DNA from 2 places in the Tenacibaculum amylolyticum genome. Region 2 is predicted to be linked to the other one. Evidence: riboswitches for the same ligand, from Rfam matches in the RefSeq annotation. Region 2 holds a riboswitch; the other holds the start of a gene.
What was found. Region 2 has a riboswitch for cobalamin ahead of ACKTTC_RS08150 (TonB-dependent siderophore receptor). Riboswitches for the same ligand answer to the same signal wherever they lie in the genome.

Region 1 (16,557 bases), on a different contig from region 2:
ATTGTTTATTTATTGCAAAGTAAGGATTAATTACCAATTATCAGTTATTAGTTATTAGTTCATTGACAATTCGTAATTGTTAATTGATGAGATTATCCTATTACTTTAAGTTTAGCAAATTGTAATAATAATTTCTTTTTTCCTGCTGTTGCAAATTGAATTTCTGCTTTTTTATTTGGACCTTTTCCTTCTAATCCTACTACTTCACCTTTTCCAAACCTGTTATGTTCTACAAAGCTTCCAACTACTACTTCGCTATCAAATAAATTTGTTTTAGAGGAAGTAACATCAGATACTTTTTTCATTTTTCCTTTTGGAGGTACAAGTTTATTCGATTTCTTATCCATAAACTCTTTCCTTTTCTTTTGGATAGGTTTTTGAAAACGAATCTTTTTAGGCGCATCATCAAACAAATCGGTATCTATAAACCTATTCATTTTTGGTTCAGGTAGTTTTGGAGAAATATACTCTAGATATTGATCGTCTATCTCTTCTAAGAAACGACTTGGTTCTCCATCTGTTAATTTCCCCCATCTATATCGAGTTTGTGCATATGTTAAATACGCTTGTTTCTCCGCTCTTGTTAATGCTACATAAAATAAACGTCTCTCCTCTTCTAATTCACTTCGTGTATTCATACTCATTGCAGAAGGAAATAAACTTTCTTCTAAACCAACGATATATACATATGGAAATTCTAATCCCTTTGCCAAGTGAATTGTCATTAAAGAAACTCTAGGCTCTTCATCTTTTTTATCACTATCAAAATCGGTAGCCAATGCTACATCTTCTAAGAAAATAGGCAAAGATGCATCTTCTCCTGCTTCAATTTTATCTGTAATAAAATCTTTAATCCCGTTTATTAATTCCTGAACGTTCTCAACTTTGCTAATCCCTTCTGGCGTCCCATCTTTTTGTAAGTCTTTCACCAATTGAGTTTTCCTTACTACTAAATCTGCAACTTCAAAAGCATTTTTTGTTTGTGCTTCAATTTGAAGTCGTTGAATCATATTCGCAAAGTTCTCTAGCTTGTTCTTTGTTCCTGAATTTATTTTAACATCTAAGTTGCCTAAATTTAGGATTACTTCAAAGATTGACTTTTTATAATGATTTGCAGCAATAGCTAGCTTATCTATTGTAGTTTGCCCAATACCTCTTGCGGGGTAATTAATAATTCTTTTTAGTGCTTCTTCATCATTAGGGTTTATCAAGATTCGTAAGTACGAAAGCAAGTCTTTTATTTCTTTACGTTGGTAAAATGAAATACCTCCATATATTTTATACTTGATATCTTTTTTACGCAAAGCATCTTCCATTGCTCTAGACTGCGCATTGGTTCTATATAAAATAGCAAATTGATCACTTTTAAGCTGATGGTTCATTTTATTATCGAAAATAGACTGTGCTACAAACCTACCTTCTTCTCCATCAGAAATAGTTCGCATGACCTTTATAGAACCTCCTGCATCATTAGCTGTCCAAACTTCTTTATCTAATCTCGTTTTATTCTTTTCGATTACCGAGTTTGCTGCATTCACAATATTTTTAGTAGAACGATAATTCTGCTCTAATTTAAATGTTTTAACATCTGGATAATCTTTCTGGAAGTTTAAGATATTTTGAATATTTGCTCCACGGAAGGCATAGATACTCTGAGAATCGTCTCCTACTACACAAATATTCTGGAAACGATCTGCTAATGCTCTTACAATTAAATACTGCGAATGGTTGGTATCTTGGTACTCATCTACCAATATATAACGGAAACGGTTTTGATATTTAGCTAGTACTTCTGGAAAACGTGCTAATAACTCATTCGTTCTTAATAATAAATCATCAAAATCCATAGCTCCAGACTTGAAACATCTATCTACATATTCTTTATAGATATCACCTGTTTTAGGTCGACTTGCCATTAAATCAGCTTCTTGTAAGTCCGAATTATTAAAATAAGCTCTAACAGTAATTAAGCTATTTTTAAACGATGAAATTCTACTTAAAATTTGCTTCGGTTTATAACGATCTTTATCAAGCTTCATTTCTCTGATAATGGTCGTGATTAAACGAACAGAATCTTGACTATCGTATATCGTAAAGTTTGATGGGTATCCTAATTTATCTGCTTCCGATCTTAAAATTCTAGCAAATACAGAGTGAAAAGTTCCCATCCATAAATTTTTAGCTTCGCTATGTCCTACAACTTTCCCAATTCTTTCTTTCATTTCTCGCGCAGCTTTGTTGGTAAACGTTAGTGCAAGAATATTAAAAGAATCCACTCCTTGTTCCATTAAATATGCAATACGGAATGTTAATACTCTTGTTTTACCAGAACCTGCTCCTGCAATAATAATCATTGGGCCGTCTTTTTGTAGTACTGCCGCTCTCTGTGGTTCGTTAAGTTGTTCTATATAAGTATTCAATGAATGTAAAATTGTAAGTAATGAAAAGCTAAAATAATTCTTTATTTCTAGTTGTGTAACTAACCTCGTTTAAATTTATTCACAATCATTACTAATAAGCTCTGAGCGGCTTTATTACCATTCCTTTGTAATCTTTTATTGTAAAAACAAATTGTATATTTACCTTATTATTAAAACCGATTGCACATAGCTGCACTACCCTCATTAAACCTATAGCTCATTTATTATGAAACAAAAAATTTATACACTTCTTACTTGCTTATTAGCTTCGTCGGTTTTCTCTCAGAGTTTATCTAATGATTATAAAAACATAGAGAAAAAAGTGATTGAATGGAGACGTTATTTCCACCAAAATCCTGAACTTTCAAATAGAGAATTTAATACTGCTAAAAAAATTGCAGCTCATTTAAAATCGCTTGGTATAAAAACACAAGAAAATGTGGCTAAAACAGGTGTTGTTGGTATTCTAAAAGGCTCAAAGCCTGGTAAAGTAGTTGCTTTACGAGCAGATATTGATGCGCTTCCTGTTGTGGAAAGAAATAATTTACCTTTTAAATCTACCGTCAAGACTACTTATTTAAATAAAGATGTAGGTGTAATGCACGCTTGTGGACACGATACACATACAGCTATTTTAATGGGAGTAGCTGAAATATTAGCTAAGCATAAAGATAAAATTAAAGGAACTGTTAAATTTATTTTTCAGCCTGCAGAAGAAGGGGCTCCTGAAGGTGAAGAAGGCGGAGCTGAATTAATGGTAAAAGAAGGTGTATTAAAAAATCCTGATGTAGATGCTATTTTTGGTTTACATATTTCTTCTGGTCAAGATGTAGGAACTATTGCTTACAAACCTGGAGGAATTATGGCAGCTTCTCAAAGTTTTAAAATTAAGGTAAAAGGAAAGCAATCACACGGATCTAGACCATGGGCTAGTATTGATCCAATTGTTATTTCAGCTAAAATAATTGATGGCTTACAAACAATTATTAGCCGTGAAGCGGAGTTAACAAAAGAAGGAGCAGTAATTACTGTTGGAAAAATTGATTCTGGAGTTCGAAGTAATATCATTCCTGAATCTGCTGAAATGATTGGTACAATTCGTACGTTAGATTATGATATGCAAAAACAAATTAATGATCGTATGAAAGAAATGGTTCCTGCAATAGCTAAAGCTTATAGAGCTGAAGCTACTATAGAAATTGAAAAAGGATATCCTATTACTTTTAACGATATTAAACTAACAAAACAGGCACTTCCTACATTACAAAATGTAGCTGGTAAAGATAAAGTTATAGAAATTAAAGCCATTACTGGTGCTGAAGACTTTTCATTCTTTCAAAAAGAAGTTCCTGGATTTTACTTTTTTCTAGGAGGAAAAACTGTTGGCAATAATAATCCGTACCCGCATCACACCCCAGATTTTCAAATAGATGAAAGCGGTATGTTATTAGGTGTAGAAACTATGACACAACTAGCATTGGATTTTTTAAATAATTAATAATACAAACTGAATATATATAATACATGGAAGACAAAATAATTGAAGGGTTAGCATTTGCCTTGCCTGCACTCGTAACTGGAGGAGTTGCTTATTTTATGTTTAGCGCTTTTCTAGAAAGAGATGAAAAAGAGAAAAAGTTTGAAATTTTAATGAATAAGAAAAAAGAGAGTTTACCGGTTAAATTACAAGCTTATGAACGTTTGATATTATATTGTGAACGAATTAATCCTGCTAAGCTCTTAACTCGTGTAAATCCTATTGGAAATGATGCCGATAGTTACGCACATTTACTTATTGGAAATATTGAACAAGAATTTGAACATAATTTAGTGCAGCAAATTTATGTAAACGAAGATGCTTGGAAAGCTTTATTAGGATCTAAACTTGCTATTATTAACAAAATAAGAAGCACTGCCGAAAACAGTGATAACGCAAAAGAGTTAAGAGAAAATCTTTTAATTGATTATTCTCAGATTGAGAGTCCAACCGAAACTGCTGTGGCCATTATTAAACAAGAAGTAAAGAAGCTTATATAAATAAAATAAGTTCTAAAAATATAAAAAGGTTACACAAATGAAATTGTGTAACCTTTTTTAATACAAGTGTAATAAAGGGGGAACTAAACTTTTTTAAATTATTAGTTAAAGTAAACTTTAGAAGCACCTAATGGAGCATCTACAGTTTTTAACTCTTCTTTAGTTGTAACATTAAATACATTCATCTTACTTATATCTGTAAAACTTGCATCTAATGCATATAGTTTTGCATCTTTTACAGCGATTCCATATAAGAAACCTGTTGCACCTGTTACTAATTTAGTAGTAGGTAAAGTAGTAGCTGTTTCAGACATCTCAAAAACATCATTTCCTACGTTGTAGTATATATTGTTATCTGCTACATACATTAAGCTTGGGTGAACTCCATCAGCAAAAACAACTTCAGAATCAACTTCTAATGTATTTGTGTTTATTGTAATAATAGCTCCAGCTGTTTCATTTCCAGTCCATGCTTCATTTCCTCCTGCTAACACGATTAAGTTTCCATTTGTTTTAAAACCTAATTCATCTGGCTTATCTTTTACATCAATAACTTTCTCAACAGTATCTGTTGTTGTATCGATAACAGTTATTTTATTATTACTTCCATAACCACCTTTATGAGATACAAACATTTTACCATTTTGATATACAATTTGTTCAGGCCCTACTACTACATTAATTTTAGAAGTAACTTGTAGTGTAGTTAAATCAACAACAGCTACAAAATCATCATCTATATTATCTCCAAAAGAACCTGCACCCCAATTGGTAATATATCCTTTATTTCCTGCTATTGCCATAAATCTAGGAACTTGAAGTCCTGTTGATATTTCTCCCTGTTTTTCGAAAGTATATCTATTTACAACCGTTACTGTATTCTGGTTATCTACTACTATATATCCAGTATCTCCATTAAAAGTCATCGATTGTAAGAATGTTCCTAAGTCAACTCCGTTAACTTTACTGTAAATTTTACTTTCTACAGTCGTATAGTCATTAGAAACAAATGATATTGTAGCACTACCTGCACCTGAACCTTCTCCAGTAATTAAAACACCATTTTCATAATCTCCTTTTGGTCCTTGTTCATTATCATCACTACAAGAAGCAAGAAAAAGTACACTTGTTAATAATAAAGCTTTAAAAATGAAATTGATTTTTTTCATTGTTTAGAATTTATAGTTTAAATTAAAATTGTAATTAATTCCAGGCATGGGTCTATTTTGAACGATTTCATAATCTGAGTTTAGAAGATTATTAACCTTTAATCCTACACCTAATTGTTGTTTTTCTGTATTTATTAATTTGTAATTCACTCCTATGTTTGAAACAAAGAAACGATCTACAACAAAATCCAACGAGTTGCTTTCTGTAGTAAATACCTGATCATTAAACAGCTGCTGGTAAAACATTGACCATTTCCCTTTTGATACACTTAAATTTATATTAGCTATATGCTTAGGTACAAAGGGAATTAATCTATTTGTATTCTTATTTTTTGCATGAACGAACACGTAGTTTAACCTAAGGTTCATTTTATAATCATTAAAGAAATTGTAACTTATTTTAGAAGTGAGTTCTATTCCTTGATTTAACGTTTCATTTAAGTTAATTGGCACCCAAACACCTGGTCTATTTGGATCTCCATTGGGAGTCCAAACTATCTTATCTTTAGTATCAATATTAAAATAAGCTACATCAATAAAAACATTGCTACTCTTGTATCCCAAACCTAACTCTCCTTGAAAAGAAGTTTCAGGGATTAAATTTGGATTTCCCTGCCCCGGCCAAAAAAGATCGTTATAAGTAGGAACTCTAAAATTTCTTGAAGCATTTGCTCTTATAAAAAAAGAATAGAATGGTTTTAATTTAAATCCAGCAGCATAGCTTAATGGAACTTTAAAGTCTGAATTATATTCTTTTCGTATTTTAAGATCATACGAAAAATTAGGTTTTACTTTATGATCGAAAATAAACGATTGAGAAAATTCAGTTCTATACTGAGGTAGAATTTGGTCTGTCCTTCCCTTTACACGTTCAAATCTGGTATTAGAGGTTAAAGTTGCATTTAACTTTTTAAAGTTATAATCTGCTGTAAGATCTGAAAAAGCACGTTTCGATTGCCCGAAATTAAAACTACCTGTCTCTTTATCATCAAAAAAGCGATATTCTTGAAATAAATAGGCTAAACGACCTGTTAATTTTAAGTTGTTTAAATTATACGTTAACGATAATAGATTTCTATAATTTATATCTTTATATTGATCATTTGCTGCTGTAGGGTTTGGCAGTTCTCCAGAAAACAATCGATCTCCAAAATAATACGTCATATAAGCATCTAAAACTAACCTCTCAGAAAACTTATATGCATTTGATAAATTAATAGTGTAATTTTTATAGGCACCATTTGCATTTCTAAAATCTGAATTTATAAATGGATAATCATTATCTGAAGTATTAAATGAAAACCCTAAATTAAATGCATATTTAGAGGAATTATACTTTAGCTTGTATAATGAGTTAATTGTTGTAAAACTACCTACTGCAGTAAAAATTTGATGTTGAAGTTTCTTTTTTTCGGAGAATGTCAATACATCATTCAAATGAATAGTTCCTCCAATAGCTCCAGACCCAAACTCTATACTTCCTCCTCCACTCCTTACATTTAGCTCATCATAGAGCCCTACTGTTAGTGAATTAAAACCTGTTTGCCCATTATTTATAGAATTAATATTTATACCATTCCAAACCACTGCAGTATTAGAAGCACTAGTTCCTCTAAAACTTGGAGAGCTTGTTCCTCCTTGTCCAAATTCTCTAAAATAAATAGGTGTATTAAAACGGAGTAAACTAGTGAATGATTCTACATTATTTACAATAACAGAATCATTTATTTTTAATAATTTATAAGCTTTAGATGTTTTCGACAATCGTTTATTTGCCTGAATTACTACTTCATTCAAACGATTAAATATTGTATCGCTTTGCGCACTAATTATCTGAGCACTAACAAACAGTAAAATAAATATTAATCTTCTCATTAAAATCCACATAAAAAACCTTTAAGCCCGAAGGTTTGTTAGTAATGAATTTTTGGCAGGTCTCCTGGCTTGCGTCTTGTAACTTACCTTCCCGCTTTCGCAGTGGTTAAAGAGTAATAGCTACAAGCTTTTCAGCTTACAGTTGCGGGTACAGCTTCGGTTTTACACCGAATTCCCTTTTAATTTTTTTCAATTGAACATTGAAGAAAAACCAAAAATTTGGACAAATGTATCGTATATTTATAAATTAATAGCTACTAAATCGTGATAATTTGCGAATTTAACTTTTAAATCTTCTGAAATAGTGTAGTGTTCTGGATGAATCATAGCTGCTAAACATTTTATACCATCTACCAACGTGCTTGCAGATGATTGAGTAAACATTGCAAAATCTGCTATAAATACTTGTTTATTTTTCACGGCTCTTAAAGAACTCCATTCTGCTCTTTCAGTTAGGAATTTCATATCTTCCATAGTTCTTTCAATTCCATAACCACAAGGTGCTATTACCAATACTTCTGGATCATACTTTACAATCTTATCCCACGATATTACAATACTATCCCCTGAAGGATGCGATAATAAATCTATTCCCCCGGCAAAACCTATTTGATGAGGAATCCAATGTCCACAATTGAATAAAGGATCTATCCATTCTAATAACATGATACTTTTAGACTGAATTTTATGTTGTCTTTGTACATCTACAATCTCATAGATTTGTTCTTTTAAATTCTCTATGTAAGCAATTCCTATAGCTTCTTTCCCCATGGCTTTAGCTACTGTCAATGCATTATCGAATACATCTTCTAAAGAATTTGGAGTAATAGAAATTAATTCTGGAACTTTGGGTAATTTATATGCTGATCTAGCTACAGATTCTGTATCTATTTGACATACATCACATACATCTTGTGTAAAAATAATATCGGGAGCTATGTTTTCTAAAAGTGGCTCATCTACATAATACAAAGTTCCTCCATCTGCTTTTGTTTTAGAAAAGATTGCATTAATTTCTTCACTAGTTAACACTTGTCCTTCCAGCTTGTATTTTACCACAACTTGCTTTTCTTCTAAAGCTTTTGTTGGACATTCAAATGTTATTCCATCTAACATATCTTGCAAGCCCATATCATAAATCATCTGTGTAACAGCTGGCATAAAAGAAGCTACTTTCATAATTGTATTTTATTTCAGCAAAAATACATAGTTCTTAAGGATAACTTTCTTTTCTAAAAAATCTTTTCAATCTTTGCTTTCAAATTATTTCTTCTATATGATTTATTACATCACAGGTGGTGAACGTTCTGGAAAAAGCAAATACGCGCAAGAATTAGCCGAGTCTTTATCTAATACTCCATATTATTTAGCAACTTCAAGAATATGGGATGAAGATTTCCAAAAACGTGTAGACAGACATATTTCGGATAGAGATGAACGTTGGACTACTATTGAAGAAGAAAAGGACATTAGTAAAGTAATATCAGAAAACACTACAGTTGTTATTGATTGTGTTACATTATGGTTGACTAATTTTTATTTAGATACCAAAAACGATGTCAACAAATCTCTAAAGCTAGCTAAAGATCAAATAGAATTACTCACCAATATTAATGCTAATATCATTATTATTTCAAATGAAATAGGGATGGGATTACATGCACAAACAGAAGTTGGCAGAAAATTTACAGAATTGCAAGGATGGGTGAACCAATTTATTGCTCAAAAAGCAGATAAAGCAACATTTATGGTTTCCGGGTTACCTTTAACTTTAAAATAATAGTATATAAATGATTACACCTATCTCAAAAGAGTTACATACACAGTTACAAGAGAAAATAGATTATAAAACCAAACCTATTGGTGCACTTGGTACTTTAGAAACCATTGCTAAACAAATAGGTGCTATTCAAAATACATTAACTCCTAAAATAGTAGCACCTACTATTGTTGTTTTTGCAGGAGACCATGGTATTGTAAAAAACAAACCTGTGAGTCCTTATCCTCAAGAAGTAACGCAACAAATGGTGTTAAACTTTTTAAATGGAGGTGCTGCAATTAATGTTTTTTGCAAACAGCATAATTTAAATTTACATATTGTAGATGCTGGTGTAAATGGTGTATTTGAAAAATCAGATGTATTACTAGATTACAAAATAGCTATGGGAACGAAAGACTATAGCCAAGAACCTGCTATGTCTGCTACTGAAGTGAATACTGCTTTAGAAAAAGGGCGAACTATTGTAAAAAAAATACATGAAAAAGGCACCAATGTTATCGGATTTGGAGAAATGGGAATTGGTAACACTTCTGCTGCATCTTTATTAATGAGTTATTTCACCAAAACTTCTATTGAAGCTTGTGTTGGTAGTGGTACTGGATTAGATGATAAAGGTATTCAGCAAAAAGCAACTATTTTACGAGAAGTGTATGATAAACATATTAATAATATTAACACTCCTATAGATGTATTACAACATTTTGGTGGTTTTGAAATTGCAATGATGTGTGGTGCTATGTTAGAAGCTGCTGAGTTACAAATGACATTGTTAATTGATGGTTTTATTGTTACATCAGCATTATTAACGGCATATTACATAGATCAAAATATAATAGAATATTGTATTTTTTCTCATACTTCTGGCGAACAAGGTCATAGAAAAATGTTAGCACACTTAAACGCTATACCGCTTTTAAATTTAGGTATGCGATTAGGAGAAGGTTCTGGAGCTGCTGTTGCTTTTCCAATAATAAAATCGGCTGTAAGTTTCCTAAATGAAATGGCTACTTTTAAAAGTGCCAGTGTTTCTGAAGCGAATGAGTGAGGTGTTAGATGTTAGATGTTAGATGTTAATAATAGTATAAAAAATGAATATCTGAGAGTTTAAAATGAAAAATCAAATCCATTATTTTTTAACTGCTGTTTTATTCTTTACGAGAATTCCTTGCCCTAAATGGGTAAACCATTCTCCTGAAATCTTAAATAAAAGCAGTCGTTATTTTTCTTTAGTAGGAATACTTGTTGGAGGAATTTCAGGACTTATATTTTATCTTTCTAATCTCATTTTTTCTACTGAAGTAGCGCTTATAATTAGCATGATAAGTTCTGTATGGACTACCGGTGCTTTTCATGAAGATGGTTTTGCTGATGTATGTGATGGTTTTGGTGGTGGTTGGACCAAAGAACGAATTTTAACTATTATGAAAGATTCTAGATTGGGAACCTTTGGTGTCATTGGTTTGATCAGTATTCTAGCATTGAAGTTTATTAACTTAGATGAGTTATCTGAAATCACTACTATTCCATTAGTACTTATTGCTGGTCATGCTATTAGCCGATTTATAGCAACTATCCTACTCTACACACATGAATATGTAAGAGATATCGATAGTTCTAAAGTGAAACCTACTACACAGCAAATGAGCACAAAATCGTTACTGATTTCTGCTTTTTTTGGTATACTTCCACTAATCTTTTTTAATAATCCAATAGTTTTTCTTACTCTGATCCCTTTATTTATAACTTATTTATACATGGGAAGTTTCTTTAAAAAATGGATTGGTGGACAAACTGGAGATTGTGCAGGTGCTTTACAGCAAGTTGCTGAAGTTGTTTTTTACATATCATTAATAGTTATATGGAAGTTTTTTTAGTCAGACATACCACTCCAGATATTGAAAAAGGAATTTGTTATGGCCAATCTGACTTGGATGTAGCAAGTACTTTTGTAGATGAAGCAGAAAGAATCACTTCTGAATTAGCTTCACACACATTCGATGCCATCTATTCAAGTCCACTTATTCGTTGTAAAAAACTAGCAAATCAATTTCAACAACCTGTTATTCTTGATGATCGTTTAAAAGAATTAGATTTTGGAGATTGGGAATTAAAAAACTGGAATGCCATTCCTAAGGCTGAATCAGATCCTTGGATGCAAGACTTTGTAAACGTTTCTACAAAGAATGGAGAATCTTATGTAGAACTACAACAAAGAACAATTGATTTTTATAAAGACATTCAACAACAAAAACATCAAAAAGTATTAATTGTAACCCATGCTGGTGTTATCAGAAGCCTTTGGTCTTATTGGCACCAAACTCCATTAACTAACTCTTTTGATTTAAAAGTGGCTTACGGAGAAATTTTACATATCAATACAAAAGAATTATAACCAATGAAAAAAGCTTTCTTAATCTGTACATTCTTTTTATGCTTTATTGGCTGTAAAAAAGAACAAACGAGCGCTAAAAAAAACATAGCTCCTACTCCAACACAAATAAAATATGCAAAAGGCTTTGATATCGTCACTGAAAACGGAAAACGATATTTAGTTTTAAAAAAGGTATTTCAAAATGCATCTGAAGAATTCAAATTTGAACTTTCAGATGAAAACGATATTACACAAAATAAATTAAAAATCCCTGTTCAAAAACTAGTAGTTACCAGTACTACACATGTACCAATGATAGAGCTTTTAGGTAGTGAACATGCTATTGTTGGTTTTCCAAACACAAAATATGTTTCTTCAAAAAAAACACGTGCATTAATCGATAGTGGAGCTATAACCGAATTAGGCTCTGAACAAAGTATGAATACCGAAATTCTATTAGATTTAGATCCTGAACTTATTGTTGGTTTTGCGCTACATCCTAATAATAAATTATATAATAACATTAAAAAAACTGGTATCCCTGTTGTTTTTGATGGTGATTGGTTAGAAGAAACTCCTTTAGGTAGAGCCGAATGGATTAAGTTTTTTGGGGTTCTTTTAGGAAAAGAAAAAGAAGCTGATAAAGTTTTTAATACTATTGAAAAAAGCTATAACGAAGCTAAACAAATAGCAAAAAAAGCTACAACAAAACCTACTATTCTCTCGGGTAGTTTGTTTAAAGACGTGTGGTATGTACCTGCTGGAAAAAGTTTTACTGCACAATATTTTGCAGATGCCAATTTAGATTATTTATGGAAAGAGACTAACGGAACCGGTAGCTTACAACTTAGTTTTGAAAGTGTTTTAGATAAAGGACAATCTGCTGATTATTGGATAGGTTGCGGACTCTATACAACTCGTGAACAAATGATAAATGCTAATAAACATTACAATAAGTTCGCACCATTCACTAAAGATAAGATTTATACGAATTCACTAGTTAAAGGTGCTACAGGTGGAATTGAATATTTTGAATTTGCTCCAGTTAGACCTGATTTAGTATTAAAAGATTTAATAAAAATTACCAATCCAGAATTATTGAAAGATTATAAACTACGTTTTTTCAGCCTGGTTGAATAATATAAATAGCATAAAAAAAGGGCATTAATTTAATGTCCTTTTTTTAATAAGTTAGGAAACTTACGTTTAAATCTGTTTAACCTAGGAATGGAAACATTCTGAACATAAGGATTTTCTGGATGTAAACGCTCGTAATTTTGATGGTAATCTTCTGCTTTATAAAACCTATCTAGCTTTGTTACTTCAGTAGCTATCTTTCCATCATATACTTTCTTATTTAATTCATTTTTTACTTTTTCTATAATTTCCTTCTCTTTATTATTCGTATAAAAAGCTATCGATCTATATTGCGTTCCATAATCTGGATGTTGTCCATTTACTGTTGTTGGATCTTGTGAACCAAAGAACACATATACCAAGGTTTCAAAGCTTACCACTTTTGGATTGTAATATACAGCTACAGTTTCTGCATGACCAGTTCTTCCTGTACCAATAGATCTATAGGTTGGATTTTTTGTATGCCCTCCTGCATAACCAGATACTGCCTCATCTACACCTTTTACACTTTCAAAAACTGCTTCTACACACCAAAAGCAACCACTAGCAAAATAAGCTACTTTGTCTTGTTTAGATTGTGCACTAGATACAATATAGCCTCCTAAAAATAAAATAATAAATAATTTCTTCATTGTTTCGGTTTTACACCTTGGTCGTAAGTAATTCTTCTTTCTTTCATTATTTATAAAAGAAAAAGCTATTCGGTATTCCCGAATAGCTTCAATTAAAAAACTAACAAAATTCAACAAATGATGATTATTGAATATTTTTATCCCCTACATTTGGGTTATATATATAGTTGAATGAGTAAAATCTTCCATTAGCTGGATTAGCTGGATCGTTATCCTTATAATAACTTGTAATTTCCATCTTCGCATAGTTTCCATCAACAGTTCTTACTACGATAACTTTTCCTGCGATTGGGCTAATTAAGTGTGTTGGAGGCCCAGCATATGTATACCATCCATTACCACTACCAGTTGTTAATGCGTAACTTCCTGCTGCATCCTGTGAAAATGCTGCATCAGCTGGAGCTGTAGTAATACTTGCAAAAGTTCCTGTTTCTAAACTTAAAGCTGCATTTCCAGTTCTTGCTGGCTGACCTGTAAGTCCGTCTATTTGAGTTCCTCCGTTTACTAAAATTGTAGTTCCTCTAAAAGCAATATCCCAACTATCATCTGTTACTGCTGTTCCTGCTTTAAAGCTAAACTTAGTAAAGTCTCCAGAAGTTACAGGTGGATTCTGAGTAAAATCAGTTGTTTGTGGCGCTGGTAAATTTGTTACTGTTTTTGATTCTACTGGTAATGCATTCACATTATCATTGTTATCGCTACAAGACGTAGCTACGATGCTTATGATTAGTAATGATAAAATTAATTTTAAGCGATTCATATGTATTAGTGTTTATTAATTTTCTGTTATTATTATTTTTAAAAGTTGAATTGAAGTCGTGTATAAAAATTTCTTCCTAAACGCCTAGCTGCATCTAGATTTTGAAAATCATCTATATTTTCTGTTCCTGTACTATCAAATAAGTTATCTACTCCTATTTGCATATTCATCGTATTGTAAAATGTTTTTTGAACAGCTACATTCACCTGTGTATTTCCTTTTACAAAATCATCAAATTCGTCAATAATTCCTTCGTTATTATTTGTATCGAATAATGCATATCCACTTCTATACAATACTCTTACATTAGCTGAGAATTCATGCTCATAATTTTCATAGAATAACTTTGCATTTGCAATATGTCTAGAACGATTTGCTAACCCGAAATAATTATTGATTGACAAAATTTCTGATGGTGATGTTGGTGTTCTTCTAAAAAACACTTCTCCGTTTTTTATTTTCTCTATTTCCTGTTTATCTCCAGTATCTAAGAACTGATACCCTGCAGAAACTTTAATATTTGCATTCAATTTATATGAAAGGTCTACTTCTGCTCCTTGCGTAAATACACGATCTCTATTTTCATATGAAAAAACAGTAGTGTTTAATAAATCTGGAAAGTTTCTAGAAACAACAAACGTGTTTATTAAATCTTTGATATCGTTTCTAAATAAGTTGATATCTACATTTAGTTTTGATATTGGCTTTAACTGAAAACCTATATTATATCCTATAGAACTTTCTGGTTTTAACTCTCTCGCCAAATTCATTACTTCAGGCTGATTCCCATACAACTCGTGTAATACTTGTGTTCCTAACACAACATAACCTCCTGCTGTATTTCTAAAATTGAAAAATAACTGTCTAAAATCTGGTACTTTATAACCAAACCCAATAGAAGCTCTAGTAGTAATCCAATCGTTTATTTTATAATTTGCAGAAAGCTTTGGACTAAATGCTGATTTAAACTTATTAAAGTTATCGAAACGTAAACCAGCTATTACATTTATTCTATCAGTAATATTAGTATCAAATTGTCCGAATATATATTGTGCATTAAACTGTTCTTTTCCATCAAAAAAAGTTCTCTCTAACCCATCAAAATTTCCTCCAACTCCAGCAATTAAAGTTCCTTTCTTTAAATTTACTTCAGCTTTAACTTCTGGTCTATACAAAGTTTGATCGAATACAGATGTTTCTCCATTAAATACACTCTCTGTTTTGAACTTTGTTCCATATAGTAAATAATTCAGTGTAAAATTATCTGTTACTTTATGAGTAGCATTTAATGATAATCCAGCATCTTTTCTAGAAGCATCGCCTGTTGGGTTGAAAACTTTTTCATTAAAATATCGAGCATCTGCATTCATCTTAAATCGATCAGAAAAATCATAAAACACTCGTAAATTACCTGTCATATTTTGGTAAGGAAAAGCTGTTTGAGTAGGATTCTCTGGAGATAAATCATATCCTCCACCAGAATTCAAGTTAATTCCTGCATCTATTCCTAGCTTATTTTTTCTATGCGTAATATTTGCGTTTAAGTCTAATTCCCTTCTAGCTCTAAAGCGAGTCATATAACTCACACTTCCCGTGGTTTCGTCTTTATTAGGAATTTCTGTAATAATATTAATTACACCTCCAAGCGCTTCAGATCCATATAAAGAAGAAGAAGGTCCTTTTACAATCTCTATTTGCTTAATATTATTAATAGTAAGTCGATTTAAGTCAATATTTCCAGAAGTTCTTCCTATTAATGGAAGTCCGTTCACAAGAATTAACGTATACTCTGCATCTATTCCTTGTAACTGTACTCCTTCTGAGTTTCCAAAGTCAGAAACCATTACTAAACCTGTTTGTTCTAATATAATATCACGTAATCTGGTAGCTCCAGTTTGTAAAATTTGTTTTTTAGAAATTAATGTCACGGGCATTGGTAAAGACGCCAACTGTCTTTTCGTTCTTGTTGCGGTTACTACAACTTCATCTAACTTATTATCTACAGTATCTTTCTTTACTGACTTCTCTTGCGCCACTAATGAAAAAGAAACTAATACGAATAATAATCCTACAACCTTATTTAGAAACATTCTTAATAATTTTGATGCAAATATATATTTTATTTTTATTCAATCTAAATAAATGTATTAAATTTGCAGTATTAATTTTAAAAATCAATTACAAGAATGAAACAACTGACATTAATTGTACTAGTAGTATTTGGTATGTCGGCCACTTTTGGTCAAGAAAAAGATAAAAAGGACTTAGACATTAAAGCTATTAAAGCTATGAGTGGTTGTTATAAAGTAGGTTTTAATTTTGCTGAAACATTTAACTATTCAAAAGACAGCTTATACAAACCATCTAAAATGAAGC
Region 2 (16,557 bases):
AAGATGAAATTATAAACGAACCTCCTACGATTACTTTAGAAAGTCCTATAGACCAATTTAAAGTGCAACCTGGCAGTACTTCTGTTTTATTAGAATGGAAAGGACAAGATGATGCTGATACCAATAACCTTTTATACGATTTATATTTTGGTAACACAGTACAAGCTACTCCTTTTAAAACGAACTTAACAGAAAGCTCTTTCTTACTCGAAAATTTAGAATTAGGAAAAGCGTATCAGTGGAAAGTAATTGTTACAGATGGAGTTCATAAAACAAGTAGTGAAATTAGAAATTTCTCTACGGGGAACTTACCTACAATTAATCTAACAGCACCTGCAAACGAAGCAACTTTAACTGAGTTTGAAAATGTATTTGAATTAACTTGGAATGCACAATACGATGATGGTGATTTAGTATATGATGTATATTTTGGAGAGACTTTACCTGAAACTCCTACTGCTACAAATATTCCACAACCAGTTTATGAAGTTTCTGGATTGTCTCCAAATGCAACCTATCAATGGAAAGTAGTTGCTAGATCTGGAATTGCAGAAAAGGCAAGTGAAACATGGAGTTTTAATACTGCTGGCACTACTGAACGTATTATAGATTGGGCACCAATAGATAATGCAGTAAGCTATAACATTTATATGAGTGAAACACCATCTAACTATCAACTTATTGGAGAAGAAATTAGTGATACTTCTTATACTTTTACAAATTTAGAAAATGATAAAAAATATTATTTCCGACTTAATATAATTGATAGCAATGGTAATCTAAGTGGTAGAGGAACAACTTTCGATGTAACTTTTAAAGAAAATGAAAGAACACGCCTTTATGTTGGAGATCTTATGATAAAAACTCAGGAAGAAGCAGATAGTATAGCCGAGAAAAAATACACTGAAATTATTGGTGGTATACAAGTTTCTGAAAGTTCAAATCTAACGCATCTTAATGCTTTTAGTAATTTAAAATTCTTACGAGGAATAAATTCTCAAGCAAATATAACCATAGAAAAAAACTCTTTACTCACAGGTCCTGTAAGCTTTCCTTTATTAGAAAATGGAAGACTCATTAGCATTAAAGATAATCCTAAAATCACAAGTATTAACTTTCCTGAATTAAAAGAATTGAGCGAATTAGAACTACTTGGCAATAATCAAGTTGAGGGAATAATTATGTCTAAACTTACCAATCTATTAGCTATTTCAATTGGAAAGCTTCCTAATACTTCTATAAGAAATGATGACTTTATAGTTGATGCTTATGAGGCTAATGCCCAAGAACTTTATGGGCATGAAAAACTAACTAAAATAGATCTTCCATTAACAGGAAATATTGAACAAGTCAGGCTTTCACACCTTCCAGCATTAAGTAATCTAGATTTCTTAGAAAACGTAACACAAATCATAGCTCTTCAAGTTAGTACTTGTAATAAACTAGAAGAAGTTTCTTTACAAGCTAGAGTTGGCTTTTCAGTTTTTTTCTTTAATCAAAACCTGTTAAAAACAGATTTAAAGTATTGGTTAAGTGCTAGGTGGTATGGTAATCCAAATTTAAAATCGTTAGAAGGTGAAATGGTAGATAACCTTCTACCAGGAGCTCTCATTATAAGTAATAATGACAAATTAGAAAATCTTGACGGTTTATCTTTTCTTCAAAAGAAAGCTGATATTTTTTGGATCTTTTCCAATAATCCTTCTTTAGATAATTTTTGTGGAATCAAAGATAGTTTTGATTCAGCTAGCAGTGGAAGATTAATTATTAAAGAAAATAAATACAATCCTACTCCTGAAGAGATTTTAAATGGTAATTGTTCTGAATAACTAACAAATTTCCTTTTTCACAACAGTTGCTTCTTTATAAAGTTTCAATTAATACAAAGTTTAATCAAACATCCCCCTTATGCGTTTATTTTACATCTTATTCCTCTGGATTTATTTTACAAGCACTCTTGTAATCGCTCAACTACAAACAACAGTTGAGTTGGTTACTGATACTGACATTACTCCAACTAATAATGAATTGGTAACCTTTGGGCTTCCTATTAAAAAAGGACTTTTAACAAATCTTACCGATGTTAAAGTAACAATTGGGAGTACTGAACAAGCTATTAGTATAGAAAAAGGATTAACCTGGTGGTCAGATAATTCAATTCGTTCTGTTATTATACAATTACAAGGAGTTGACATGACAAAAGGTAATGTTTCTTTAACAATTACTGATGATGGTAGGAATACGGCAAATGATTTAGTTATGCTACCTCATCATAATGGATGGGTACAAGCTGGTGCAAATAAAAGTAATATGTCTTATCCTAGAATTTTTGTACTCCATGATATCGTATATTTATCAGAAAGTAATTTAGTTCCTCCCTATATTTCTGCTCCATCTAATACAGATGCAATTGAACTATATAAAGAAAAACAATTTGATGATTGGGCTGGATCTTTAGATTACCCCAATTCTAGTAATGGAAACTGGTTATTCGATAGGGCTACTGCAATGGCAAAAGCGTATATGACCACTGGTAATGTCAAATATTTAAAAGAAGCTTTTTTATCAAAACAATTTTATTTTGAACACATAAGAAAAGACGAAACTACTCCTGCTGCTCAAGGAGGAAATGGTTGTTGGACATGGGGTGCAACAGCCTGCGCAGATGGAAAGTATATTTATACACAACCTGCAAAACTTTTGCTTGGATTAATTGGAGATAAAAGTCAATGGACAAACCAACTTATTATAGATATGGCTTTACAGGCAGACTTAGGTTGGAATCAGTACAGAACCAGAGACACATACGATAAAGAAACAGAAGGTTTTACAGAAAGAGCTGCAGGAATTGTAGGTATGACCGAATTATTTAGCTATGAAATTACTGGCGATGCTACAATTTTAAACCATATGAATGAACGCATTGCTAGCTTGAAAGATATGCAACAAACTTCTAAAAGCTGGGATATTTCTAATAATTGGACACCTAAAAGTGGAGCTTTTACACATTCTGTAGGAGTTCATGAAGGGAATTATTCTGTTTCTTCTGCTCCTCTTGCCAATACAAACGACAGAGGTTTTTCTCCTTGGATGAGTGAAAATATTACCGATTTCTTATGGAGCGCGTATTGGATTACCAATAATCCTGATATCCCAGAAATACTCAGACAACTTGGTAATGCCGTTGAGCGATATGGTTTCACAACGTCTTATAATTCTACTACAAACAACTATGATTTTAAAACACCTTTCGCTTCCATAAATAGTCGCTCTCATCCATGTATGAATGACAGAAAAGGGTTGGATTTAACTTATTTTGCAAGCGCATATGCTTCTGAAGACACCATCAGTTCAGACGATTGGTATCCTTGGTATACAAGTACACACAATGTTGAAGCTATTTTAGTGTTAGGTACTGCTTATTATTTCGAAACTGATCCTTCTAATAAAGTTCGATTGAAAGCTCGATTAGATAAACTAAGGGCTGGAATATTTACATCTGATTGTGCAGCAATATCCATAGTTCCTAGATTATGGAATTGGCAACATAGATCTAACTCTGTACGAACATGGGATTGGATTCTTGCTAACGATCAAGGAATATTAAATGTGCCTCAAGATGAAATAACCAAACAAATAACTTTTTTCCCTAATCCTTTTGAAGATCAATTTTCTATAAAATTAGACCAAGAAGTAGCAAACGTAAACATCTCTTTACAATCTATTTTAGGAGAAACTATCTTTGAAAAAAAGTATCTAGCAGCTAAAACAATCAACCTTGAATTGGCTGATATTTCTAAAGGAGTTTATCTAGTTACAATTCAATCAAAAAAAATAAACACTACATTTAAAATCATAAAAAACTAAAAAGCTAAATTCTATTCATAATGGAATACTACTTTATAGGGCAACATAAAAAAGTGTGTGAAAAACGCACTGGATACAATTCTATTGACAGTACTTTTTTTCGAGATGAACAAACTACTAGGGTTCCAGATGTTATTATTTATAAAGACAATAAGATAACTGTAGTACAACCTGAACTTTGGAGCGATATTATTGGTGGCGGCGGTTTTAATGTATATTCCGATAAAATATGTGGAGTTTTAAAAACACTAGAACTTCCTATTGTTATAAAACCTGTTAGACTAGTACTAAATGAAAGCGGACATAAAAAAACAGGATACAACCTAGTTCTCAAAGTACCTGATATTCAAAACAAAACATTAGGAACTGATCCAGCCAAAACTTTTGACATTGATCAAACACAAGTTGGAGTATTGCCAATTTTCGATTTACGTTGGAAATATGGTTCTTTTCGTGTTATCAATACATTTCTTAAAGAAAAGTTTGACAAGCTTAAACTAGCTGGTGTGCATATAAAACCGCTATCAGAATTAACTAGTTTTGAACTTCAGTTTCTATTATGGTAATTCACTTAATAGAAATACAATTATTATCCTAAAATCATTATTTTCAAAAGCGTGCTAACCTCCTATTTACTATAGCATTGTCCATAAAAATCATTTTAGCAACTCAAAACCGCTTTTCAGCAATTGCTCTAAAAATCATTTTACTATCAACTATACATTTACGGAATAAAATGACTTTAAATTCCTAAAATGAGAACCTTTAAAAAAATAGTATTAGCAAGTTTAATAGTCTTTGCTATTTCTTGCGGAAAAGATGATGATAGTATTCAAAATACAGCGCCTGTAATAGAGGCACAATCATTTAATGTATCGGAAGCAATAACAGATACAGAAACGATAGGAAATATACAAGCATCTGATGCCGATCCTAATGAAGAACTTACTTTTAGTATTAGTACTAATGACAATGACTTATTTCAAATTACTGATGCAGGTAAACTGAGTTTAGCCTCAGGAAAAAGTCTTGATTTTGAAACAGCCACTTCACATTCTATTACTGTAAAAGTAAGCGATGGTGAAGCTGAAGCTTCAGCTACAATCACCATAAATGTGGTAGATGTTAACGAAAATACGGCTCCAGTAATTGCGAATCAAATATTTGAAATTGCCGAAAATAATGCTGCAAATGCAATTATTGGACAAGTTGTAGCTACAGATCCAGAAGGAGATGCACTAACTTATAGCTTAACTACACAAAGTACTGAATTTAGTATAGCTTCTAATGGTGAATTACAAGTATTAACTGCACTAGACTATGAGACTACTACAAGTTATACATTAGAAGTAGCTGTAAGCGATGGTATGCTTTCTAGCACAGCCTCTATTATTATAAATGTAACCGATGTAGATGAAACTGACGCTTTTATTACTACCTGGGAAACCACTACAGCTAATGAGGAAATCATAATCTATACAAATGCGAACCAACCTGAATTTACTTATAATTATACCATTAATTGGGGTGACGGTACTATAGATACTGGTGTATCTGGTGATGCAACACATATATATGCTAACGCAGGTACTTATAAAGTAGCAATTACCGGAACGTTTCCAGCAATAAGCTTTTTTGCTTCTTCTCAAGAAAATAGAAAAAAACTTAAATCTATTGACCAATGGGGAAAAATTACTTGGCAAAGCATGAGATTTGCTTTTAAGAATTGTATAAATATGAAAGAATTAGCTACCGATGCGCCAGATTTATCTAATGTTACTGATATGACTGGAATGTTTCAAAGTGCAATATCTTTCAATCAAGATATTAGTAACTGGGATGTGAGTAATGTTGAAAATATGGATAGAATGTTTGCAGGAGCAGCTGCTTTTAATCAGGATATTAGTAATTGGGAGGTAAACAATGTTACAAATATGGCATCAATGTTTAATTTTGCTTCCTCTTTTAATCAAAATATCGGAAATTGGAAGGTAAATAATGTTACAGACATGAGAGGGATGTTTACTTTAGCAAAGGCTTTCAATCAAGATATCGGAAATTGGAAAGTAGATAATGTAACAAACATGAGAGGGATGTTTGAATCAGCTGAGGCTTTCAATCAAAATATTAATAGTTGGAATGTAGATAATGTAACAAACATGGGTGCTATGTTTACAGGAGCAACTGCTTTTAATCAAGACATTAGCAGTTGGAAGGTAAATAACGTTACTGACATGTCAAGTATGTTTCGTGGTGCTACTACTTTTAATCAAGATATTAGTAACTGGGAAGTAGATAACGTTACTGATATGTCAGGTATGTTTCGTGGTGCTAATGCTTTTAATCAAAATATAGGAGACTGGAAGGTAGGTAATGTAACAAATATGGTTCTTATGTTCTCCGGTGCAGAGGTTTTTAATCAAGATATTAGTGGTTGGAATGTGAGTAATGTTACCAATATGGAATCTATGTTTGGGGCTGCTCTTGCCTTTAATCAAGATATTAGTGGATGGAATGTAAGTAATGTTACAAACATGTCATTTATGTTCGCCGGCGCTCGTAAGTTCAATCAAAATATAGGGAATTGGGAGACAGAGAAAGTTACAAGTATGGCAGGTATGTTTCAAAATGCAATAGCTTTTAACCAAGATTTAAGTAGATGGACTATAAGTAATGTAACAAGTATGCGATTTATGTTCCGTCATGCAGAAGCCTTTAACCAAGATATTGGGAACTGGAAAGTGGATAAAGTCGTAAATATGGATAGAATGTTTGAAGCTGCTCTTGCCTTTAATCAAGATATTAGTGGATGGAATGTAAGTAATGTTATTATCATGTCATATATGTTTGCAAATAATTCAGCTTTTAATCAAGATATTGGTAGTTGGGATGTGAGTAATGTAACAAATATGCGCTATATGTTTGCAGATAACTCAACTTTTAATCAAGATTTAACAGGATGGGATGTAGCTAATGTAACTCAATGCGCCCATTTTACTAACTCTTATTCTGCACTTGTTAATAGCAATCGTCCAAATTTTACCAATTGTACTCCATAAGAATCAGTATTAATATATATACGTTTTAATACACATAATAAAACATCGAGGTTTTTATCTCGGTGTTTTTTATTTAAAAAGGATCATTATTATTTTTCTTTCAGTCTTCTCTAAAAAGATATATCATATTAAAATATAGATACAACTTATTAGGATAACCTTCTTTCTGATTAGAAAGCTTTTCATTAGGAATGTTTGTTATTTTAGCATTTTTATTTGAAATTAAAATGACCAAAAATTTACGTCCAATAATGTTGGTAGGTACAGGTTCAGATGTGGGTAAAAGCATATTAGTTACAGGTATTTGTCGCATTTTAAAACAAAAAGGATATACTCCTGCTCCTTTTAAAGCGCAAAACATGTCTTTAAATAGCTTTGTTACTAAAGATGGTTTAGAAATTGGACGTGCACAAGCGGTACAAGCGGAAGCAGCAGGTATTTCGTGTACTACAGAAATGAATCCTGTTTTGCTAAAACCTTCAGGAGCTAATAAATCGCAAGTCATTTTACATGGAAAACCTATTGGCGATCAAACTGCTCGCTCCTACTTTTTAGGAAATAACAAGCAGGAACTTTTTAAGGAAGTCAAAAAAGCTTTTACCAAACTACAAGCACAATACAGTCCAATTGTATTAGAAGGTGCCGGTAGTATTAGCGAACTAAATTTAAAACACAGAGATATTGTTAATATGCGTATGGCGCAATATGCCAATGCAGCTGTATATTTGGTTGCAGATATAGATCGCGGCGGCGTTTTTGCAAGTGTGTACGGTAGTATTGCTTTATTAGATGAAGATGAAAGAAAACTCATTAAAGGCATTATCATTAACAAATTTAGAGGCGACATTTCGTTATTTGAAGAAGGAAAAAAAATGATCGAAGATCTTACGAATGTCCCTGTATTAGGAGTCATTCCTTTTGCTAAAGATATTTATATTGAAGAAGAAGATTCCTTAGCTTTAGATACGAAGAACAAAGCTATAACAACTGGTAAGATTAATATTGCTGTTGTATTACTACCTTTTATCTCAAATTTTACTGATTTTAACCGATTAGAAAAAGATGAAAGAGTTCATTTATTTTACACTCGCTCTAAAGAAGATCTTAAAAAAGCTGATATCATTATCATTCCTGGTAGTAAGAACACCATTGCCGACATGCAGTTTTTAAGAAATGCTGAGCTCGCTCAAGAAATATTAAACGCTTACGAACAAAAGAAAAAAGTAATTGGTATTTGTGGCGGTTTTCAAATGTTAGGTCAGTCTATTTCTGATCCGCATCATGTGGAAAATGATATCCACACTATTCCTGGTTTGGGCATTATTCCTGCACATACTACAATGGCTGCTGAAAAGACTACCTCACAATGTAATTTCACATTCAAAGCATACGAAGAAACATGTACAGGTTATGAAATTCATATGGGAATAACTTCTTTTGAACATCAACAAAAATTAAATACTATTAATAATACTCCAGAAGGTTATATGGATGAACATTGCTGGGGAACTTATATTCATGGAATCTTTGATAATAGTATTGTAATCGATGATCTTCTTAAAAATTTTTCAATAGAAAACACTTCAGAAACATTTGACTATAAAAAATACAAAGAGGAAAACTACGACAAGCTAGCGGCACATTTAGTATCTAATTTAGATATGGATTATATCATTGCTCAAATGCAATCATCATTATAAATCGTTATGGATTACGGACACGGAGACGATCAATATAAGTTTAACGGAATTACTTTTAAAGCGAACTTTAGTTCCAATGTATATAATTTAGGAGCCAATAATCAGCTGAAACAATATCTAAAAGAACAGTTAGATACTATAGAAAGTTATCCTGCTCCTAGTAGTGAAATACTTACTGAACTTATTGCGAAACATCATGCAATGGCTACTCAAAATTGCTTGGTAACCAATGGAGCTACAGAAGCATTTTATCTAATTGCTAATACTTTTCATGGTAGTAGTGTAACTATTTGCACACCTTCCTTTTCCGAGTATGAGCAAGCCTGTATGGCTAATAATTTGCAAATAGAATTTATTCATAGAAAGTCAATTCTTCAACATCAATTTACAACGCAGTTAGCGTTTATCTGCAATCCTAATAATCCAGATGGTTATGAAAACACTAGTGATGAAATAGCAACCATAGCTGCAAAACATCCAAACACGTATTTTATTATTGATGAAGCTTATACAGACTTTACTAGCAGTACTATTTCTTGTGTAGAATTGCTTCTCAAACACTCAAATATTATTCTTGTAAAATCATTGACCAAACTATTTTGTATTCCTGGATTACGCTTAGGGTATATACTTGGTAATAGTGCTATTATTTCTAAATTCATGCAACACAAAATGCCTTGGAATGTAAACAGTATTGCGCTGCATGCAGGTGAATTTATATTTCAAAACTACATCGATCTTTTACCTGATTTCAAAAACTATTTTTCAGACGCAATAGCATTGCAAAACGAAATAAATGCTTTAGATGGTTTTGAAGTAATTCCTACAAATACAAGCTATTTTTTAGTTCGCTTATCTCAACCAAAAGCCTCAGAATTAAAATCGTATTTAGTACAGACACATCAATTATTAATACGAGATGCTTCAAATTTTAGAACTCTAGATGAGCATTATATTCGAATTGCTAGTCAAACTCCACAAAAGAATAACTTGTTGATTAAAGCCTTACGTGAATGGAAAAACTAATGTTCTTGCTCCCGTTAATTATTGGCTATCTCCTCGATTTGCTTTTAGGAGATCCTAGATGGCTTCCCCACCCTATTCGATTGTTTGGAAATTTAATTGCTTTTGGAGAACGAAAACTAAATAATGTAAAACCTCTCTTTTTAAAAGGAGCTTTGTTAACCATTGTACTCACAACAAGTACATTTACTTTTTTTTATCTAATACAAATACTTTTAAAACCGTATCCAGTTCTTTATATCATCGTACAAAGTATTTTTGTATTCTATGCCTTAGCTAATAAAAGTTTGATACAAGAAGGTAAAGCTGTATTTGATGAACTTGCCAAAGGAATCGTTCAAGGTAGAAAAAGACTTTCATGGATTGTAGGTAGAGATACTTCTCAATTGAATGAACAACAAATAAAAACAGCTGTATTCGAAACCTTATCAGAAAATTTAAGCGATGGCGTTATTGCACCACTATTCTTTTATACAATATTAGGCGTACCCGGAGCTATGTTATACAAAATGGTAAACACCTTAGATTCTATGATTGGGTATAAAAACGATCGTTATTTCTATTTTGGGAAATTTGCAGCTAAACTAGACGATGTCTTTAATTATATTCCTGCACGAATTACAGCGATTATCATGCTTATTGTTACAGGTAAAATTCAATATGTAGCTACCGTATTTAAAGAAGGAAAAAAACATACAAGTCCAAATGCTGGTTATCCAGAAGCTGCTTTGGCTTATATTATGAAATGTAGATTTGGAGGTCCTAATTATTACCATGGAAAATTGGTAGACAAACCTTTTATTGGAGAACACAATAGACAAATAGCAAATGATCATTTTTCTACCGTTGCCAAAATAAACCATGCTACTACATTTTTCTTTCTTGTACTAAGTAGCTTGCTTTATTATTTTTGCTTGTGATATAGATATATGAAAAGATACATCATCACAGGCGCACCGAGTACAGGAAAAACAACTCTTATAAACGCATTAGAACAAAACGGACATATTGTATTTGAGGAAGTATCTAGAAAAGTAATTCGTGTTCAGCAGCAAACAAATGGAAATAAAACTCCTTGGGAAGATGTTACTGGATTTACAAAATTAGTATATCAACAAACACTTAAGAATCTCGAAACTCCCATAAAACAACATGCTTTTGTAGATAGAGGTTTAGCCGATAATATTGCTTATTTACAGTTAAAACAGCAACCTATTGCTAATTGTTTCTTACAATTCAATTATCAAAAACCATATCATAATACCGTCTTCTTTTGTCCACTTTGGAAAGAGATTTATATACAAGATCCACAACGTTTACAATCTTTTGAAGAAGTACAACAATTAGAACGGTTACTTTTAAATACTTACAAGGAGCTAGGGTTTACCATAGTGTTCGTTCCTAAAACTACAGTTGAACAACGTTTAGATTTCATTACAACTACTCTAAAATAAAAAACAGTACATTTGCCGCTGATTTTTGGTTTTTTATGACAGTAAAAATTAAAAGGGAATTTGGTGCAAATCCAAAACTGTTCCCGCAACTGTAAGGTTCATTAAAAACAACATATCAATATGCCACTGCTTTTTAATAAGTGGGAAGGCGATACCGTTGGAACCAAGTCAGGAGACCTGCCTCAAATCATTACATTAATTAATAACTCTCGGGTAAAGGGTTGGAAAATTTAAACTACACATCCGTAGTATTTTCTACAAATTACCTGCACAAAACTTATTTTCTTTATAATGAAAAGATTAGTATTATGCAGTGTGTTTTTGTTATTAGCTAATTTTGCTATAGCACAATCTAACACTACTATTACAGGAACAGTAAAAGACGCTAAAACGGGCAAAAGTATTCCTGATGTTTCAATTATCATTCAAAATTTAACTAAAGGAACAACTACTAATGCTAATGGTAACTACACCATTACACTTCCAGAAAATTATACAACGCTACGATTTTCGAAAGTTGGCTACCAAACACTTCAAAAAAATATTAGTAACAACAATGCAAAACAACCTCTTCTAGTTTTTCTACAAAAACAAGACATTGCTTTAGATGAAGTTACCATTACTTCAAAACAAAAAAAGTTAAAAGACCAAGTATTGAATGTAGGTAAATTACCTGTTAAAGATATAGACGCTCCTATTACGACTAACAGTGTAGATTCTAAATTGATACAACTTCGTAATGTTACCGATTTAGGCGACGCAGTTAAAAGTGCTACTGGAGTACGTCCTATAAATAGATACGGTGGTTTCCAAACATTTAGAATTCGTGGATTTAACAATTTTGTATTGTTAATCGATGGGGTTAGAGATGAAAGACATAATATTTCTACCAGTGCTCCTACTACTAACTTGGCCAATGTAGAACGAATTGAAGTCTTAAAAGGCCCTGCGAGTGTATTGTATGGTCATTCTACTTTAGGTGGAATTATTAATATTGTAAGAAAAAAGCCAACAGCAAACGATCAAGGTGGTTTTAGTGCTTCTTATGGTAGTTTTGATACCTACAATTTATCTGCTGGATTTGGAGGTGCTATCTCTGAGAAGTTGAGATATAGGACAGATTTTGGAATGACGCGTACCAATGGGTGGAGAGACTATGGTGTAGCAACTAATAACGGTTCTATTACTTTTGAATATACGCCTACAGATAAAGATATCTTTGAGTTTTACGCGCAAGCTAATAACGACACATATGATACTGATACAGGAATTCCTGTAGATGATGATGGTTCTTTAGTTCCTGGAATGAATCCTGAAACGAGATATAACGATCCACAAGATTATTTAAAACACAAACGATTCGATTTTCAATTAAAATATACACACGAATTCAATGCAAATTTTAAATTGACCAACCATCTTTCGTATTCAGACGATGATATCGATTATTTATCTACAGAACTTTTAGTATTCAACAGCACAAAAGATTCTCTTAGAAGAGATTTTCCGTTTTATTTTAATCATCAAACAAAAACAATTCAAAATCAATTAGATCTAAGTTACACTACCACTACAGGAAGTATCAAACATAAAATCCTTGTAGGAAACTCGTTCAGTTATTTAGATCGTAAAACATTTAGAGGAAGTGTTATAGGGCCAGGGACTTTTACAACAATTGCTATTCAAAATCCTATTTTAAACCAAGGGCATATAGAACCCGTAGATGAAAGAGTGGATGTTACCAATGAAACCGTTAGTGGTTTTTATGTACAAGATTGGTTAGAGTTTTCAGATAAATTCAAAGCTTTGGTTGGATTACGCTACGACATTTTTGATGGTACATATTACCGAGATATGATTGATAATGATCGAAATATTATTACCAATGGCGATCGAACAAATATTCCTTCAGATGCATTTACGTATAGAGCTGGTTTAGTATATCAGCCCATTAAAAACGCACTAAGTATTTTTGGTTCTTACTCAAACTATTTCAAACCTTCTAGAAGAATTGCGCCAGACGGTACAATTTTCGATCCTGAAAAAGGATATCAAATTGAAGGAGGTTTTAAATTTCAGAAAAACCATCTATTTGCAGCAACGGTTTCTACGTATTATATGCTAAAAAACAATATTGTAGAAAGAACTAATGTAAACGATTTTCAGCAAATTGGAGAAGCAGATTCTAAAGGGTTTGAAATTGATATTGAATCGCAACCACTTAAAGGATTATATGTAAAAACAGGATATGCTTTTGTAGATGCCAAAGTACGATCTTATAGTGAAACTCTTCAAACAATTGCTCCAGGAAACCAACTTCGTTTTGCTCCTAAAAATTCTGCCCACTTTTGGGTTAACTACGATTTTCAAACACCAACATTAAAAGGTCTAGGAATTGGACTCGGAGGAAACTATGTAGGAAGTAATTACACTAATTCTGCCAATACCTTCGAACTCCCTGCTTATACTACTTTAGACGGAACCATATACTACCAAGCTAAGAAAATAAGAGTTGGATTTAATCTAAACAATATAACAGACGAACTGTATTTTACAGATGCTATTTACGGAAATCAGTTTTTTGTAGGACAAGGAAGAAATTATAAAGTAAATATTAGTTATACATTTTAAAAACATTGAAAGCGCTAAGAAACAATCTATCAGCGAATATTATTTATACGTCATTGCGATTAAAACTCAGTGTAAAGAAGCAATCTATATATCGATCAAAAGATTACTTCACTTCGTAAACTCCGTTTGTAATGACGTTATAGCATCGTTTTTAGCCTAATTCTTTTTATGATCAAAAAAATAATTTCTTTACATCATTGGCTAGGTACCTTTTTTAGTGTACTCTTTCTTATTTGGTTTTTATCTGGTTTTGTTATGATGTATCATACATTTCCGTTTTTAAGTAAAAGCCAACAAAGAGCGATGCTTCCTTCTGAGCAAATAGATAGCATTTTGAGTCCTAAAGAAGTATTTAAAAACAATGCGATAGATAGTATTCACAGTCTTACGCTTAACTTTCAATTAGGTAAACCTGTATTTCATGCAATAACACCTTCTGGAAAATTAGTATCTAACTATGCAGACACGGGAAATCCTGTTGATATTTCTGAAACAAAAGCGTTAGCCATTGCTAAAGAAAATTTAAAAATTAATACGTCTGCACAAGTAACTGCTATCGCAGAATTAGATCAATGGATTCCTAGAACGCGTTTTCTAAAGCACATCCCTATTTATAAAATCACATTTCAAAATCCAGATAAAACCTATGCATATCTCTCTTCTGTTACAGGAGAAGTTTTAGCAACCAATACTGTTTCTGAAAGATTTTGGTCGTGGTTAGGTGCTATTCCTCATTGGATTTATTTTAAAGACATCCGAATTCACAATACCTTATGGTTTCAAGTAATCGTATGGTTATCTGGACTTGGATTTCTTATGGTGCTTACAGGAATTATTACTGGAATTGTTCGATATAAAAAGAAGCCAAAAGCGAAATTCAAGCGTTTTAAAAATAAATGGTATAACTTCCATTATTACTTTGGTTTGTTTTTCGGAACTTTTGTGTGTACTTGGATATTTAGTGGATGGATGAGTATGACGCCGTTTAGCTGGACACCAAGTACGAGTTTAAACAAACACGAACTACAACAATGGCAAAAAGGAAGTTTGGTATTGTCTGATATTTCTCCTGAAATATGGAATAACTTTTTAGATCAAACAAAGCATACATCCATCCAAGAAAGTAGTTTTACATTGTTTAATAAAGAGACTTTTGCTATTGTATACACCTCAGTAGCTTCTGAACTTTACAATTTAAATCAACCAAATACACTTCCTTCCGTTGAAAATTATGCAGCTACTGTTCAATCTTTTAACATAAACAATCCTATTAAAAGTGTAAATTTACTCGATTCGTACGACAACTATTATTATAGTAGACATAACACTAAAGAACTGCCTGTAATACGGGTAAATACTAGTAACGATGTAAGTTATTATATAAACCCTAAAACCACTAAAGTTCTTTATAAGTGTGCTACTAAAAATAGAATTCAACGTTGGATATATCATGGCTTGCATAGCTTAGACTTTTCCTTCTTAGCATGGAATAGACCACTTTGGGATATTACACTGTTTATCTTATTAATAGGTGGTACTATTGTTAGTTTTACCGGAACTGTTTTAGGCTATCGATTTTTAAAAAGAAAATGGAAAAAGAAAAAACATCAACAGAAAAAAACTAAAAAACTCAATCATAAATCGTTGTAACACATGGGGAAAAACATAGCAAAAGCTACAACTACCTTTTTATTTTGCGATGGAGGTTCTTGCAAAAAAGCAAAAAGCGAAATGGCTGTTAGGGAAGCAAGAGCACATTTAAGAAACGAAGGACTTTGGGATACCACACATTCTATTAGAACACGATGCAATGGACGTTGTGAAGATGCTCCCACTTGGATTGTACAACCTGGTAATTTCTGGTATAAGAACCTAACTCCAGAAAAAGCAGTTGAAATTATAGATGCGCATACAACAACCAACCAACCTGTTGAATCCTATTTGTTATATAAAGATGGTGATGAGAGTTTAGTATCTGATAATGAAAGAACTGTAAAACCAGTTGTTTTTACTGAAAAAAATGATGCTGAATATGGTGAGGTTTTAGTTGCAAGAGCTCCAGCTTCAGATCAGTTTTTATATCCTTTATTTAAAAAGCTTTTTGAAACACCTTCACAAATACAAGTTACTTTCCCAAACCAAAGTACACAAGTAGTAACTGAATCACACAAAGTAACCTATACCGATACTTTTGATATTGTGGTAAGTGATTCAGAAGTAGATCTAACTTTAGCCATTGGCCCAATTACAAAGACCATGGAAAAAGAAGTTGCACAAGAAATAATTGATCGAAAAGTTGGGGTTGCAGAAGTTATTTGGACACAAAAAGATGCGGATTACATCGCACATATTCGTTTAAAGAACAGAAAAGGAAAGTTTTTAGTATTATTGAGCATTCCTAAAAGTAACAATGCACTTTGGGAATACATTCTTAGTATTTATTTAAGTATGGATAGTAAAAACCCTAAAATAGTTGTGTCTCTTGAACAATAAACAAATTAGCATATTAGGATGTGGATGGCTAGGTTTTCCCTTAGCCAAACACCTTATTACCAAAGGATATCATATAAAAGGCTCTACAACTTCTAAGGAAAAAGAGCCGATTTTAAAAGATGCTGCTATTCAACCTTATGTCTTTAGATTAGGAGAAAAGAATCACGAAGAAATACTAAAGGATTTTGTAAACGATAGCGAAATCATTGTTATCAACTTTCCTCCTAAACGCATTCCAGACATCGTTACTATTTATCAAGAACAGATCAATGCACTTTTACCGTATATACAATCAACACAGAAAGTAATTTTTGTAAGTTCTACTTCTGT

Region 1: another riboswitch for cobalamin. It lies ahead of ACKTTC_RS04760 (TonB-dependent receptor plug domain-containing protein); the one in region 2 lies ahead of ACKTTC_RS08150 (TonB-dependent siderophore receptor).

The regions. Positions count from the first base shown of each region.
Region 1 covers NZ_CAZEFZ010000009.1:20,516-37,072, reverse strand. Annotated here, with positions in the region: gene ACKTTC_RS04780 (ATP-dependent helicase) at 93-2,420, opposite strand; gene ACKTTC_RS04775 (amidohydrolase) at 2,647-3,918, shown strand; gene ACKTTC_RS04770 (DUF7935 family protein) at 3,945-4,457, shown strand; gene ACKTTC_RS04765 (YncE family protein) at 4,559-5,626, opposite strand; gene ACKTTC_RS04760 (TonB-dependent receptor plug domain-containing protein) at 5,630-7,501, opposite strand; cobalamin riboswitch at 7,539-7,732, opposite strand; gene ACKTTC_RS04755 (ABC transporter substrate-binding protein) at 7,742-8,680, opposite strand; gene ACKTTC_RS04750 (bifunctional adenosylcobinamide kinase/adenosylcobinamide-phosphate guanylyltransferase) at 8,778-9,281, shown strand; gene cobT (nicotinate-nucleotide--dimethylbenzimidazole phosphoribosyltransferase) at 9,292-10,326, shown strand; gene ACKTTC_RS04740 (adenosylcobinamide-GDP ribazoletransferase) at 10,391-11,155, shown strand; gene cobC (alpha-ribazole phosphatase) at 11,140-11,673, shown strand; gene ACKTTC_RS04730 (ABC transporter substrate-binding protein) at 11,677-12,792, shown strand; gene msrA (peptide-methionine (S)-S-oxide reductase MsrA) at 12,822-13,421, opposite strand; gene ACKTTC_RS04720 (HmuY family protein) at 13,546-14,181, opposite strand; gene ACKTTC_RS04715 (TonB-dependent receptor plug domain-containing protein) at 14,220-16,271, opposite strand; gene ACKTTC_RS04710 (DUF6607 family protein) at 16,368-16,557, shown strand, end outside.
Region 2 covers NZ_CAZEFZ010000022.1:10,510-27,066, forward strand. Annotated here, with positions in the region: gene ACKTTC_RS08110 (fibronectin type III domain-containing protein) at 1-1,829, shown strand, start outside; gene ACKTTC_RS08115 (T9SS type A sorting domain-containing protein) at 1,909-3,867, shown strand; gene ACKTTC_RS08120 (hypothetical protein) at 3,888-4,433, shown strand; gene ACKTTC_RS08125 (BspA family leucine-rich repeat surface protein) at 4,623-6,926, shown strand; gene ACKTTC_RS08130 (cobyric acid synthase) at 7,154-8,626, shown strand; gene ACKTTC_RS08135 (pyridoxal phosphate-dependent aminotransferase) at 8,633-9,652, shown strand; gene cbiB (adenosylcobinamide-phosphate synthase CbiB) at 9,640-10,569, shown strand; gene ACKTTC_RS08145 (AAA family ATPase) at 10,579-11,103, shown strand; cobalamin riboswitch at 11,113-11,302, shown strand; gene ACKTTC_RS08150 (TonB-dependent siderophore receptor) at 11,395-13,734, shown strand; gene ACKTTC_RS08155 (PepSY domain-containing protein) at 13,903-15,384, shown strand; gene ACKTTC_RS08160 ((2Fe-2S) ferredoxin domain-containing protein) at 15,388-16,227, shown strand; gene ACKTTC_RS08165 (SDR family oxidoreductase) at 16,217-16,557, shown strand, end outside.